3 regions of the Sphingomonas sp. M6A6_1c genome follow, and region 1 is predicted to be linked to each of the others. Evidence: predicted binding sites of a transcription regulator. Region 1 holds the regulator's gene; each other region holds the start of a gene.
What was found. The regulator LexA, encoded in region 1, represses DNA repair genes until DNA is damaged. The targets are predictions, from matches to a motif close to GTTCCNCNCTTGTTCT.
Positions count from the first base shown of each region.

Region 2: ACLBWH_RS07750 (ImuA family protein) is a predicted target of LexA. The motif match lies at 1,725-1,740, and genes of this name have one in related genera.
Region 3: uvrA (excinuclease ABC subunit UvrA) is a predicted target of LexA. The motif match lies at 2,434-2,449, and genes of this name have one in related genera.

Region 1 covers NZ_JBKEZO010000001.1:570,832-575,096, reverse strand. Annotated here, with positions in the region: gene ACLBWH_RS02595 (SDR family NAD(P)-dependent oxidoreductase) at 1-190, shown strand, start outside; tRNA gene ACLBWH_RS02590 (tRNA-Gly) at 245-318, opposite strand; gene ACLBWH_RS02585 (methyltransferase family protein) at 448-1,719, shown strand; gene lexA (transcriptional repressor LexA) at 2,151-2,840, opposite strand; gene ACLBWH_RS02575 (molybdopterin molybdotransferase MoeA) at 2,899-4,080, opposite strand; gene moaC (cyclic pyranopterin monophosphate synthase MoaC) at 4,085-4,265, opposite strand, start outside.
Region 2 covers NZ_JBKEZO010000003.1:363,939-368,203, reverse strand. Annotated here, with positions in the region: gene ACLBWH_RS07770 (DNA gyrase inhibitor YacG) at 1-15, shown strand, start outside; tRNA gene ACLBWH_RS07765 (tRNA-Phe) at 56-131, shown strand; gene ACLBWH_RS07760 (SOS response-associated peptidase family protein) at 677-1,303, opposite strand; gene ACLBWH_RS07755 (hypothetical protein) at 1,316-1,693, opposite strand; gene ACLBWH_RS07750 (ImuA family protein) at 1,830-2,531, shown strand; gene ACLBWH_RS07745 (Y-family DNA polymerase) at 2,449-4,239, shown strand; gene ACLBWH_RS07740 (error-prone DNA polymerase) at 4,239-4,265, shown strand, end outside.
Region 3 covers NZ_JBKEZO010000007.1:90,674-94,938, forward strand. Annotated here, with positions in the region: gene ACLBWH_RS15770 (methyl-accepting chemotaxis protein) at 248-1,888, shown strand; gene ACLBWH_RS15775 (hypothetical protein) at 1,929-2,321, opposite strand; gene uvrA (excinuclease ABC subunit UvrA) at 2,457-4,265, shown strand, end outside.

The DNA of each region.
Region 1 (4,265 bases):
CAGCGATCCCAAGAAGGACGATCCCGCCAAGGTCGCCGCCGACGGCTGGGACGCGCTGATGGAAGGCAAAGCAGCGATCGTGTCCGGCTGGAAGAACAAGATCCAGTCGGCCGTCGCCAATGTCACGCCCAATGCGGTGCTCGCCGAACAGCATCGCAAGATGGCGGAACCCGGCACCGCCGACCATTGATCGTGACGGCGGCTGTGGCCGGTGATCGGCCGCAGCCGTCGGCGTTCAAGGGCGTGGAGCGGGTAACGGGAATCGAACCCGTGTATTCAGCTTGGAAGGCTGCTGTACTACCATTGTACTATACCCGCACGACCTGACGGCCCGCGGGCGTCGATCGAGCCGCGGCTTATCGTCGCGCGGCATACGGGGTCAAGACCCAAGATCGCATCCCGTCGTGGTTCATGGCTTGCTTACCGTTGCCGCGCTAAGTCGCCGGGATGGAGCACGATCCCGAACAGGTCCCCGCATCGGCCGACCAGCGTCCCGCGTCTGCCGTCGGTCATGGCGTCGGGCTCGCTGGCATCGCCGGGCTGTTCGCGTGGCTGGCGGCGGCGCTCGCGATCGGCATGGATGGCCCCTATGCGGCGCTGGTCGCGCTCGTCGCCTGCGCGCTGCCCATGATCGGCTGGTCGCTGCTGGTCGACAAGGTGCATCGTCGCGCCAGCACCGGCATCGACTGGCACGATCCACGTCCGCTGGCGGAGCGCCGCGACGTCAGCCTGACCAAGCTCGCTGGCCTGTATCTCACCTGGGGCGGTATCGCCTTCCTCTACGGCATCGGGCGCTTCTATTGGGACGGCAATTTCGCCTTCGCCATGTGGTGTTTCGGCTGGGTCATGCCGATCGTCGCGATCCTCGCCGTGCCGTATGTGCTCTGGATCGACCGATATCTCGTCGAGCCGCGTGACGGCGCCTGGCACCTCGGCGCGTGGCTGACCGGCCAGCCCGGCGTCGTACCCGAGGCGATCTACGGCCATCTCCGCGCCTGGACGGTCAAGGCGTTCTTCCTCGCCTTCATGCTCGCGGTGCTCCCCGGCAATTGGGCGGGCTTCATCCACATCGACCGGGCGAGCCTCCGCGATCCCGTCGCGCTGGTGCAATGGCTGATCGGGCTGATGTTCGTCATCGACGTCAGCTTCGCCACCGTCGGCTATGTCCTGACGCTGCGCCCGCTCGACGCGCACATCCGCAGCGCCAACCCCTATGCCGCCGCATGGACCGCCGCGCTGATCTGCTATCCGCCGTTCATCCTGATGGAGTCGGGCGGCCCTCTCGACTATCATCCGGGGACGCAGGACTGGACATTCTGGCTCGCCGGCCATCCGACCGTGTCGGCGATATGGGGTGCGATCCTCGCGCTGCTGACCGCGGTTTACGCCTGGGCGACGGTCGCGTTCGGGCCGCGCTTCTCCAACCTGACCCACCGCGGCATCCTGACGCACGGGCCTTACGCGTGGTCGCGCCATCCGGCCTATCTGTCGAAGAACCTGTTCTGGTGGCTGTCGACCCTGCCGATCCTCACCACCGGCAGCCTGATCGACGCGGTGCGCGCCACCGCATTGATGGGCGTGGTCACCGGCATCTATTATTGGCGCGCCCGCACCGAGGAACGCCACCTCGGCCTCGATCCGGTCTACCGCGCCTATAGCGACTGGATGACCCGCCACGGCGCCGTACCGCGCTTCGGCCGCTGGCTGGTCGGGCGCTAGGTCGGATCGATAGCCAGCCTTAGAATTCCTCCCCCGCAAGGGGGAGGTGGCATGCCGGAGGCATGACGGAGGGGAGGACACGCAACAAGAGTGGTCGCTTACCTCCCCCTCCGTCACGGCTTCGCCGCGCCACAGTGCCGGGTCGGTCATGCCCCCGGCATGACCTTGAACGGCCGGGGGCCGTTCAACCCGGCACTCCCTGGCGGGGGAGGACTTGGCATCGTCCACGAGTTGAATGTCGATCGGCCTTAGGTCCAGCAGAGTGACAGCCGGAACTGCGCGCAACCCTGGGCTCCTGCTTTCGCAAGAGCACTGGGACGACTTTCGCAGAGGTCTCGGTCGAGCCCGGGGTGACGGAAAGGGGGTAATGCTTCGGTGCAGCCGATGGATACAGGAGGGCACGTCCGCAAGGCGTTCGCCCCCCGTCCGGCTCAATCGTAGCGGCGCAGGATGCCCGACAATTTGCCCTGTACGCGAACGTGCGACGGCACGTAGCGCTGCGGTTCGTAGGCGCGGTTGGCCGGGTCGAGCCGGACCATCGCGCCCTCGCGACGGAAATATTTGAGCGTCGCCTCGCTGTCGTCGATCAGCGCGACGACGATCTCGCCGTCGCGGGCGACCTCGGTCCGCCGGATCAGCGCGTAATCGCCGTCGAGGATGCCCGCCTCGACCATCGAATCGCCAGATACTTCCAGCGCATAATGTTCGCCCGAGCCGAGCAGGGCGGCGGGCACCGCGAGCATCGAGCTCCCCTCGAACGCCTCGATCGGGACACCGGCGGCGATGCGGCCGTGCAGCGGGATCTCGATGACGTCGTTCGCCGGCGTCGCCGCGGCGCGGACGTTGCCGGTCTTCGCGGGGGCCGGGGCGGGCGCGGGCGTCGCCGGTGCAGGCTTGCGCTCCGAGCGTTCCGGCATGCGCAGCACTTCGAGCGCGCGGGCGCGGTTGGGCAGGCGGCGGATGAAATGCCGTTCCTCGAGCGCGCTGATCAGGCGGTGCACGCCCGATTTGGATTTGAGGTCGAGCGCTTCCTTCATCTCCTCGAACGAAGGCGAGATGCCGGTTTCTTCCAACCGGTCGTTGATGAAGCAAACGAGCTCGTGTTGCTTGCGCGTGAGCATGAGCGGACCTTCCCCGTCGGAACAGACGCGGAACTTCTAGGGAACAGGATGGCGCCCGTCAAGCGATGACGAGGATTTCTGCCGAGTCGCCCGCGCTGGCGGCGGGTGCGTCGATCGGCCGCACGATCAGGCAGTGCGAGCGGGCGAGCGTGAGCAGCATCGAACTGTCCTGAATGGTCGAGGCATAGGCCCGGCCATCGCGCAGCTCGGCGCGCAGATAGTCGGTGCGCGGACCGTTCGCGGGCAGGTCTTCGCCGAGGATCGTCATCGTCGTGCGCGGCAGCGGGTCGGCGGCGCCGGCCAGATGCGCGATCAGCGGTTTGACGAACAGCAAGGCGGTGACGAAGGCCGACACCGGATTGCCGGGCAGGCCGAGCAGGATGGTGTCGGCGAGCCGCCCCGCCATCATCGGCTTGCCGGGACGCAGCGCGATCCGCCAGAAATCGATCGCGCCACCGGCGGCTTCGAGCGCCGGGCGGACGAGATCGTGGTCGCCGACCGAGGCACCGCCGGTGGTGACGAGCAGGTCGGCGTCGACGCCGGCGAAGACGTCGCGCAGCGTGCCGAGATCGTCGGGCAGGATGCCGAGGTCGACGAGATCGATCGGCAGGTCGGCGAGCAGCGCCGCCAGCATCGCGCGGTTCGATTCGGGCAGCGCGTCGGGGGTGTTCCCCTGACCGGGCTCGACGAGTTCGTCGCCTGTGGCGCAGATCGCGACCCGCACGCGGCGATGGACGGCAATCATCGCCACCCCGCCGGTCGCCGCGACCGCGATCCGCGCCGGCGTGAGCCGCTCGCCCTGCGCGATCAGCCGGTCGCCGGTCGTGAAGTCGAGGCCGCGGCGGCGGGTGTTGCGGCCCAGTCTCGGCGGACCTTCGCCGGTCAGCCGGATCGTCGTGCCGTCGGCGGCGACTTCCTCCTGGATCATCACCGTATCGGCGCCCGCGGGCATCGCCGCGCCGGTGAAGATGCGGACCGTCTCGCCCGGACCGACCGGGCCTGCGAAGGGACGGCCGGCGGCGCTTTCGCCGATCAGCCTCCAGGGTCCGGGGAGGTCGGCGAAGCGGATCGCATAGCCGTCCATCGCCGACAGATCGGTCGCCGGCTGCGTCCGGTGGGCGGCGACGTCGGCGGCGGCCCAGCGTCCGTGGGCCTGGCCGAGTGGTACGTCCTCGACGGCGACCGGGGCCGCCGAGGCGAACAGGCGGGCTTGCGCCTCGGCGATCGGCAGCAAGGCCATGGCGTCAGGCGCGCCAGTCGCCGGACTTGCCGCCGGCCTTTTCGAGCAGGCGGATGCCCGAGATCGTCATACCGCGGTCCATCGCTTTCGCCATGTCGTAGATGGTCAGCAGCGCGACCGAGACGGCGGTGAGCGCCTCCATCTCGACGCCGGTCTTGCCGTCCGTCTTGGCAAGCGCGGTGGCG
Region 2 (4,265 bases), on a different contig from region 1:
GATTCCGCTGACTAAAGGCCGCGCTCCGATCGCGAGCATCCTCGCTTTCCACCCTGCCCGGGTAGCTCAGTTGGTAGAGCATGCGACTGAAAATCGCAGTGTCGGCGGTTCGAATCCGTCCCCGGGCACCACTTCCCCGCCCGTCGCGGGATCAAGCCATCTCCTGTCGTTTCGCCCATAAGAGGTGCGTTGCGCCCTTATAAGCAGTAATTTTCGCGTTCGCCTCGTGAAGCGGCGGTGGCTGCCGATCATTACGAGATCATCCCTTATGGGAGTAGACAGCTCGACCCTTACACGGGGCAGAGGTAAGCGTGAGCGCAAGCTATGATGGTACGCGGCGGCCGCCTCGACCCATCAGCCGATGGGATGCAGGAGACGACATTGAGTCTTCGTTTTGCGGTCCCACCTTCAAGCATCCGTTCATGCTCGGTAGACGGTCAGACAGCGATGGTGGATTTGGCGAGAAGTGGCAAATCCGGAGCCCGGCGACACGTGCCTCGGGTTTGGTCGGGATGATCGGCACCGAGGCTGGCCATTTTGCCGCACGGCCGCCGAGCTTCCAGCGCAGCATATCGGAGAGTCCGCGATCGGTGCTTGCCTAACCGCGATTGAAGAAGCGGATGCCGTCGAAATGATCGCTCGGCTGGCCGTCGTAATAGCGATTGCGAGCCATCAGTCAGGCGACCCGCATCATCTGCGAGGGGTAGGCGGTGAGCAGCTTCACCGCCTCTTCGATCGGCGCGGTCAGCCATCGCTCCTGATCCTCGGCGAGCAGGATCACCGGCATCGCCTTGGGGTGTTTGGGCGCGACGAGCGGATTGGGCTCGGTGGTGCAGAAGGCATAGACGCGGTCGTGGTCGGCATCGACCTTCCACAGGCCGGCGAAGCACGGCACCGGTTGGTCCTCGACGGTGAACCACCAGTTGGTATCGCCCGGCCCCTGCCGGTCGGACACAGCCTTGGGTTCGGCGAAGCGGGTGAATGGCACGAGGCAGCGATGCTCGGTCCGCAGCAGCCAGGGCTTCCAAAGGTTACTGTGCAGATTGCGGGCGTTGGTCCACCAGTCGTAGAGGAACGGCCGTTCCCCCTCGCGCGCGGCACGCTTGCGGGGTTTTCGCGTCGGAAACCCCCAGCGCATCGTGCTCAGCACGCGCCGGCCATCCTCGTAGCGCACGACATAGCCGGGCTTGCCGGGGGCGGCATAATCCCTCTCGATCCCCAGCACATTGGCCGCGTCGTCGACCGCGGCGAGCGCATCGAAATAGCCGCGCGGATCGACCTTCAAGTTATAGAGATTGCACATCTTCGTATTCGATCACGAGCGATGGCGCGAGACAAGCTTCTTCCACGTAGCCTCGTCCGGATACGGCAGCGGCGCGCCGGTCGGAGGTTCGCGACCGACCGTGAGATGCGGTCGCGCCGTTGCTTTCTGCTCACGGCAGCCGGCGCAGAACAGGCGGGCTGCCACGGCAGGCAGGCCATCGTCCCAGCCGCGGCGGTTGAACAACCACCACAGGCATACTGCATCCAGCACCCGGACATGACCGCAGCGCGGGCAGGTCAGACGCAACGTCCGCTTGTACAGCGCGCATTGCTCGAGCGTGCGCAGGCGGCGCCCGACATGGTCGTAGTCGGCGCGCGCCGCCCCCGTCGTAGCTGCCGGCCCGGCAGCGTCGATCCCGTTTCGGTTCACCGAATCTCTCCCGTAACGCCTTGACCCTTCGTCAACAATTCTGGAACATATAGCGAACATATGAGTCGCTACAGCCATGTCCGCTAACCCCCAACCCGATGAGGCCCTGGCCCGCTTGCGCGAGGAGCTGGGTGCCGTGCGCGGGCCGAAGCTGGCGGTTCTGCCCTTCGACATCGATGCGATCGACAGGCGACTCGCCGAGGGCGGACTCGTGCTGGGCGGCCTGCACGAGGTGTCGCCGGCGACGCCGACGCTCAGCGACGATGCCGCGGCGACGCTGTTTTCGGTCGGCATCGCTGCCCGCGCTGCGGCGCAGTCCGGCAAGCGCGTGCTCTGGGCGCTGACCCGCTTCGACCTCTACGCCCCCGGTCTGGAGCAGGCCGGGCTCGACCCGGCGACGTTGCTGTTCGTCGAGGCGCGCGACGACAAACAAGTGCTCGCCGTCATGGAAGACGGCCTGCGCCACGGCGGGCTCGCCGCAGTCGTCGGCGAGGTCAAGCGGGCCGATATGGTCGCGACGCGGCGGCTGCAGCTTGCTGCGATGAGCGGCCACGCCCCGGCGCTGCTTGCGCGCCGCTGGCGCAAGGCTGGCGTCGAGCCCTTGTCCGACCTGTCTGCGGCGATGACGCGCTGGCGGATCGCCTGCGCGCCCTCCGAGCGGCTGCCGGCACCCGGCGTCGGCCGGGCACGTTGGACCGTCGACCTCGCGCGCCAGCGCGGTGGTCCTCCCTTCACCCTGCAACTGGAGGCATGCGATGACACGGGTCGCCTCGCTCTACCTGCCGCACCTCGCCATCGAGCGACTGCGCCGGCTCGAGCGACCGCGCGCGCTGCCTGAACCGCAGCCTGCGCCATCGCTGCCGGTCGACGACGACCCCGGTGCCTGTTCGGTGCCGCGGGGCGGCGGCTGGCGTCCGGGCGCGCGCTGGGCGCGCGACGACGGCGCACGTGCGGCGATCGAGGAGCAGGCTGCGGCACTACCGCGTCACCAGCAGCCGACGATGCGCGAACTCGGCCGGCGCTCCGAGGCGGCGGATCATCCGTTCAAGCGACCGGTGTCGGCAGGAAGCACGCGCATGGCCCTGCCAGTGGCCGTGCCGGTCGCGCACGCGGTGCCGCTGGTCCTCGCCGAGCAGGCCGGTCAACGCCACGTCATCACCGCCGCGTGCCCAGCCGCGCTTTCGCTCGGCCTGATACCCGGCATGGCGGTGACGCAGGCGCGCGCGCTGGTGGCAGAGCTCGACGTGCGTGCCGCCGATCCCGCCGCCGATCGCGCGGTGCTCGACAGCCTCGCGCTGCATGCGGTGCGGCATTGGACACCCACCGCCGCGGCAAGTGGCGCGGACGGGCTGTGGATCGAGCTGACCGGTACGGCGCACCTTCATGGCGGCGAGGCGCGCTTCTGCCGGCGGCTGGTCCGCTTCTGCCGCCGCTTCGGCTATACCGCACGCGTCGCGGTGGCGGGAACGCCGGGCGCCGCGCACGCGCTCGCACGGTTCGGGCGTGACGCGACCAGCATTATTCCGGACGGCGGCGAGGCGCAGGCGCTCGCCGGCCTGCCGCCCGCCGCGCTGCGGCTGACGCCCGAGGCGCTGACCGCCGCGGCGCGGTTCGGGCTCGACCGGATCGCCGATCTGCTGCCGCTGCCGCGCGGCCCCCTCGCGCGTCGGCTGGGGCTCGTGAGCGTGCGCCGTCTCGACGAGGCGCTCGGCCGGGTGGCGGAACCGATCGTGCCGGTCGTGCCGGGGGAGACGCCGCTGGCGCGCCGCCGCCTGCTCGAGCCGATCGGCACCGCCGAGGCGATCGAACACGTCATCCGCGATCTTCTCGCCGAAATGATCGGGCTGCTGCAGGAGCGCGGCGCCGGCGCCCGCACGTTGCTGCTCGTCATCGAGCGGATCGACGGCAGCGAGCAGCGGCTCGCCATCGGCACGTCGCGACCGACGCGCGACGCGGGCCATCTCGCCCGCCTCTTCCACCTCAGGATCGAGACGATCAATCCGGGCGACGGGATCGAGACGATGCGGCTCGCCGCCACCCGTACCGATCCGCTTGGCGCGACCGCGCTCGCCGCCAGCCTAGCTGGCGACGATGCGCCGCCGGATGTCGCGACGCTGGTAGACCAGATCGCCGGCCGCGTGGGTGATGCGGCTCTGTTTACCGCAGCGCCGTTAGAGAGCGACGTGCCCGAGCGCGCCGTCCGTCGCACCGCGCCGCTCGCCGCCCCGACCGGCTGGCCCGCGTGGCGGCGGCCGGTGCGGCTCCTCAACCGGCCCGAGCCGCTCATCGGCGTGCTGGCCTTGCTGCCCGACGCACCGCCCCGCCGCTTCACCTGGCGTGGCCAAGTCCATGCCGTCGTCGCCGGCGACGGCCCCGAGCGCATCCACGGCGAATGGTGGCGGCGCGACGGCGAGCTATGGGCGGTGCGCGACTATTTCCGCGTCGAGGACGATACCGGCGCGCGCTTCTGGCTGTTCCGCCGCGGCGATGGTGTCGATGGCGCGACCGGCGACCTCAGCTGGTATCTGCATGGGCTGTTCGGCTGATGAAGACACAGACGACCTATGTCGAA
Region 3 (4,265 bases), on a different contig from region 1:
TGCCCGACCCATCCTGCCCGCGACGCGGCTGCGCATCTATAATCATGCCGCTCCGATCGGGTCCATCGTCCGGCGGGCGGGAAACTCTGTCCGGCGCGGTCCCGAATACCGCATCGATGAAGACGAAGGGCCGAAATCGCGATGATGCGGCCACCCCGATATTTGGCGGCCCGGCGATAATTGCTGCCCCGCGCCTCTATAATTGAGCGGGCGGAAACGTCGTTCCGCCAGCATCAAGGATAGACACTTGCCGCACCGTCGTTTCAACGTCCGCGTCATCGCGCCGCTCATCGGTGCGATCTTGTTGCTGTGGCTGCTGGCGGGCGTGACGTATCGCGACGATCGCGCGGTCGAGGTCGCCAATGTCGAGGCACTGGAAGCGCAGGAGCGGGTCCTCGCCGTATCCGAAGTCCGTTCGATCAGCCGGTCGCTGCAACGCGACGCGCTCAACCTCATCACCGAGAGCGATCCCGCCGAACGCGACGTCATCGTCAAGAAGTTCGACGAACGGACGCGGCGGATGCGCGAGATGCTGAGTCATCTCGAAGATGCCAAGACGGTCCACGCGCTGCCCGAAAACTATTTCCGCCTTTCCCACACCGTCATCGCCGCGCTCGGCGAGGTCGCCGCAAAGGCGAACGCCGGCGACCGCAAGGCGGCGCTGGACTATCTGCGCAAGGTCGTGCGCCCCGCCGAACGCGCCGCGTCGAAGGTGGCCGATGCGCAGATCGACGCGATGACCGACGAGGTCGCCGCATTGCGCCACACCGCCGCGGTGGCGCAGCGCGCGGCGAACCGCATGCTGCTCGTCGCCGTGATCTTCCTCAGCCTGCTCGCCGTCGCGGTCGGCGCGCTGACCGAGATGATCCGCCGCGAACAGGCCAGGCTGATCGTCCGCAACATCGGCAGTTCGCTGCACAAACTCGCGGGCGGCGATCTCACCACGCGTATCGAGGCCGCGCTGATCGGCGAATTCTCGAAGCTCAAGAGCGATTTCAATCACGCGGTCGACGCCTTGGGCAACGCGCTCGCCTCGGTGCGGATCAGCGCCAAGGACATCGCCGCCGGCGCGGAGGAATTGATGCAATCCTCCGGCAACCTCTCGGAACGGACCGAGCGGCAGGCGGCCAGCCTGGAAGAAACCGCCGGCGCCCTCCAGCAGCTCAGCGGCGCGCTCTCCGAATCCGCCAACAGCGCGGTCGAGGTGCGCCGCGTGGTCGGCGAGGCGCATCAGGATGCCGAACATTCCGGCGTCCTGCTCAAGGACGCCATCACCGCGATCGGCCGTCTCGAGCAGACGTCCAACGAGATCGCCGAAATCCTCCTCGTGATCGATCGCATCGCCTTCCAGACCAATCTGCTGGCGCTCAACGCCGGCGTCGAGGCGGCACGCGCCGGCGAGGCGGGCAAGGGCTTCGCGGTCGTCGCGCAGGAGGTGCGGGCGCTCGCCGGACGGTCGGCGGAGGCGGCGAGCGACGTCAAGAAGCGGATCGGCCGCTCGGCCGAGCAGATCGGGCTGGGCGTCCGGTCGGTCGGCCATGTCGAGGTCGCGCTCGGCCGGATGATCGACCGCGTCGGCAGCGTCGCGACGCTGACCGCGGGGATCGCGGAGAATGTCGAACAGCAGTCGCTGGCATTGCAACAGATCACCGCCGCGGTCGCCGAACTCGACAACGTCACCCAGCAGAATGCCGCGGTCGCCGAGGAAGAGACCGCCGCCGCGCGCAAGCTGGTCAGCGAAACGCAGATGATGACCGGGCAGATCGAACAATTCCGCTTCGCCGAATGGGAACCGGCCAACGACATGCACGCGGACAACGATCGGCCGGCGCGGGTGGTATGGCCGCAACGCGCCATGGTCACCGCCCTCAAGCAGCGGTTGTCCTAACCCCGATCCTTACCGGAAGCGTCGCGGCGGCGACGCCTCCCTACCCCTTCTTCCCCCCGAACAACCGCCCGAGCAGTGCCTCCGCCGCCTGGCCGACCGCCTCGGCGATCACCTGCGGATCGGGGTGCGTCTGCGTGCCCTGTGGCGGCTTGGGCGGCTCCGGCGTCTCGCCCGGCGTCGACGCCGCGGTGGGCGGCGTCGGCGGCGTCGGGGGCACCGGCCGGTCCGCGGCCGCCTCGCGCTTCGTCCGGCCCTTCGCCACCGCCGCGGTCGCCGCGGCCGCCGCCATCGTCAGCCCCGCCGCGAGCATCTCGCGCCCCTGCGGACTGTTCGCCCGCTCCAGCAACGCGCCGCCCGCCTCGCGCAGCTCCTTGGGCAATCGGATGCCGAGCACCTCCTTGGGGAGCTTCGCCTTCTTCGTCTTCTTGCCCATGCGCGGCCTCTCTCGTCTGTGTATCGCCGAGATAAGACACGCGATGCGCGTTTCAACGTGGTGCTGGCGAAGCCTCCCGCGCGTTCCTACTTCTCGCTCTAGCCTCCCGAACAGAACAGAAGTAGAACCCGCCACATGCTGACCAAAATCACCGTCCGCGGCGCGCGCGAGCACAACCTCAAGGACGTCGACGTCGACATCCCCCGCGATACGCTGACGGTGATCACCGGCCTGTCGGGTTCGGGCAAGTCGAGCCTCGCCTTCGACACCATCTATGCCGAGGGCCAGCGCCGTTACGTCGAGTCGCTCTCGGCCTATGCGCGCCAGTTCCTCGAACTGATGCAGAAGCCCGACGTCGATCATATCGAGGGCCTCAGCCCGGCGATCTCGATCGAGCAGAAGACGACCAGCCGCAACCCGCGCTCGACCGTGGCGACCGTCACCGAGATCTACGATTACATGCGCCTGCTGTGGGCGCGCGTCGGCGTTCCCTACAGCCCCGCGACCGGCGAGCCGATCGCCGCGCAGACCGTCAGCCAGATGGTCGACCGCGTCCTCGCATTGCCCGAGGGCACGCGCCTCTATCTGCTCGCCCCCGTCGTCCGCGGCCGCAAGGGCGAATATCGCAAGGAGCTGGCCGAATGGCAGAAGGCGGGCTTCACCCGCGTCCGCGTCGACGGCGAGATCCATGAGATCGACGAAGCGCCCGCGCTCGACAAGAAGTTCAAGCACGACATCGAGGTCGTCGTCGACCGCCTCGTCGTCGGCGGCGACATCGCCACCCGCCTCGCCGAGAGTTTCGAGACCGCGCTGAAGCTCGCCGACGGCCTTGCCTACGTCGATCCCGCCGATCCCGTCGAAGCGCATACGCCGAAATCGGAAGTGCTCGGCGACAACGCGCCCGCCGGCCGCATCGTCTTCTCGGAAAAGTTCGCCTGCCCGATCAGCGGCTTCACCATCGCCGAGATCGAGCCGCGGCTGTTCTCGTTCAACGCGCCGCAGGGCGCCTGCCCGGCCTGTGACGGCCTCGGCGAGAAACTGCTGTTCGACGAGGATCTCGTCGTCCCCAATCACGGGCTCAGCATCAAGAAGGGCGCGGTCGTCCCCTGGGCCAAGTCCAACCCGCCCAGCCCTTATTACATGCAGGTGCTCGGCAGCCTCGCGCGCGAATTCGACTTCAGCCTCGACACGCCCTGGGCCGATCTGCCCGAGGCGATCCACGCGCTGATCCTGCACGGCAGCAAGGGCAAGCCCGTCACGCTGACCTTCGTCGACGGCAAGAAGGCCTATGACGTCAAGAAGCCGTTCGAGGGCGTCGTCGGCAACCTCAACCGCCGCCTGCTCCAGACCGAGAGCGCGTGGATGCGCGAGGAATTGTCCAAATACCAGAGCTCGCGCCCGTGCGAGGTGTGCCACGGCGCGCGCCTCAAGCCGGAGGCGCTGGCGGTCAAGATCGCGATGCGCGACATCGCCTATGCCACGCATCTTTCGGTGGTCGACGCGCTCGCCTTCTTCACCGATCTGCCCAGCCATCTCGGCGACCAGCAGCGCGCGATCGCCGAGCGTATCCTGAAGGAGATCGTCGAGCGCCTGGGCTTCCTCAACAACGTCGGCCTCGACTATCTCAACCTCGATCGCACCAGCGGCACGCTGTCGGGCGGCGAGAGCCAGCGCATCCGCCTCGCCAGCCAGATCGGCAGCGGCCTGTCGGGCGTGCTCTACGTGCTCGACGAACCCTCGATCGGCCTGCACCAGCGCGACAACGACATGCTGCTCGCGACGCTGCGCCGCCTGCGCGACCTCGGCAACACCGTGCTGGTGGTCGAGCACGACGAGGACGCCATCCGCACCGCCGATTACGTCATCGACATGGGGCCGGGCGCCGGCGTCCACGGCGGCCAGATCGTCGCGCAGGGCACGCTCAAGCAGATCCTCAAGAGCAAG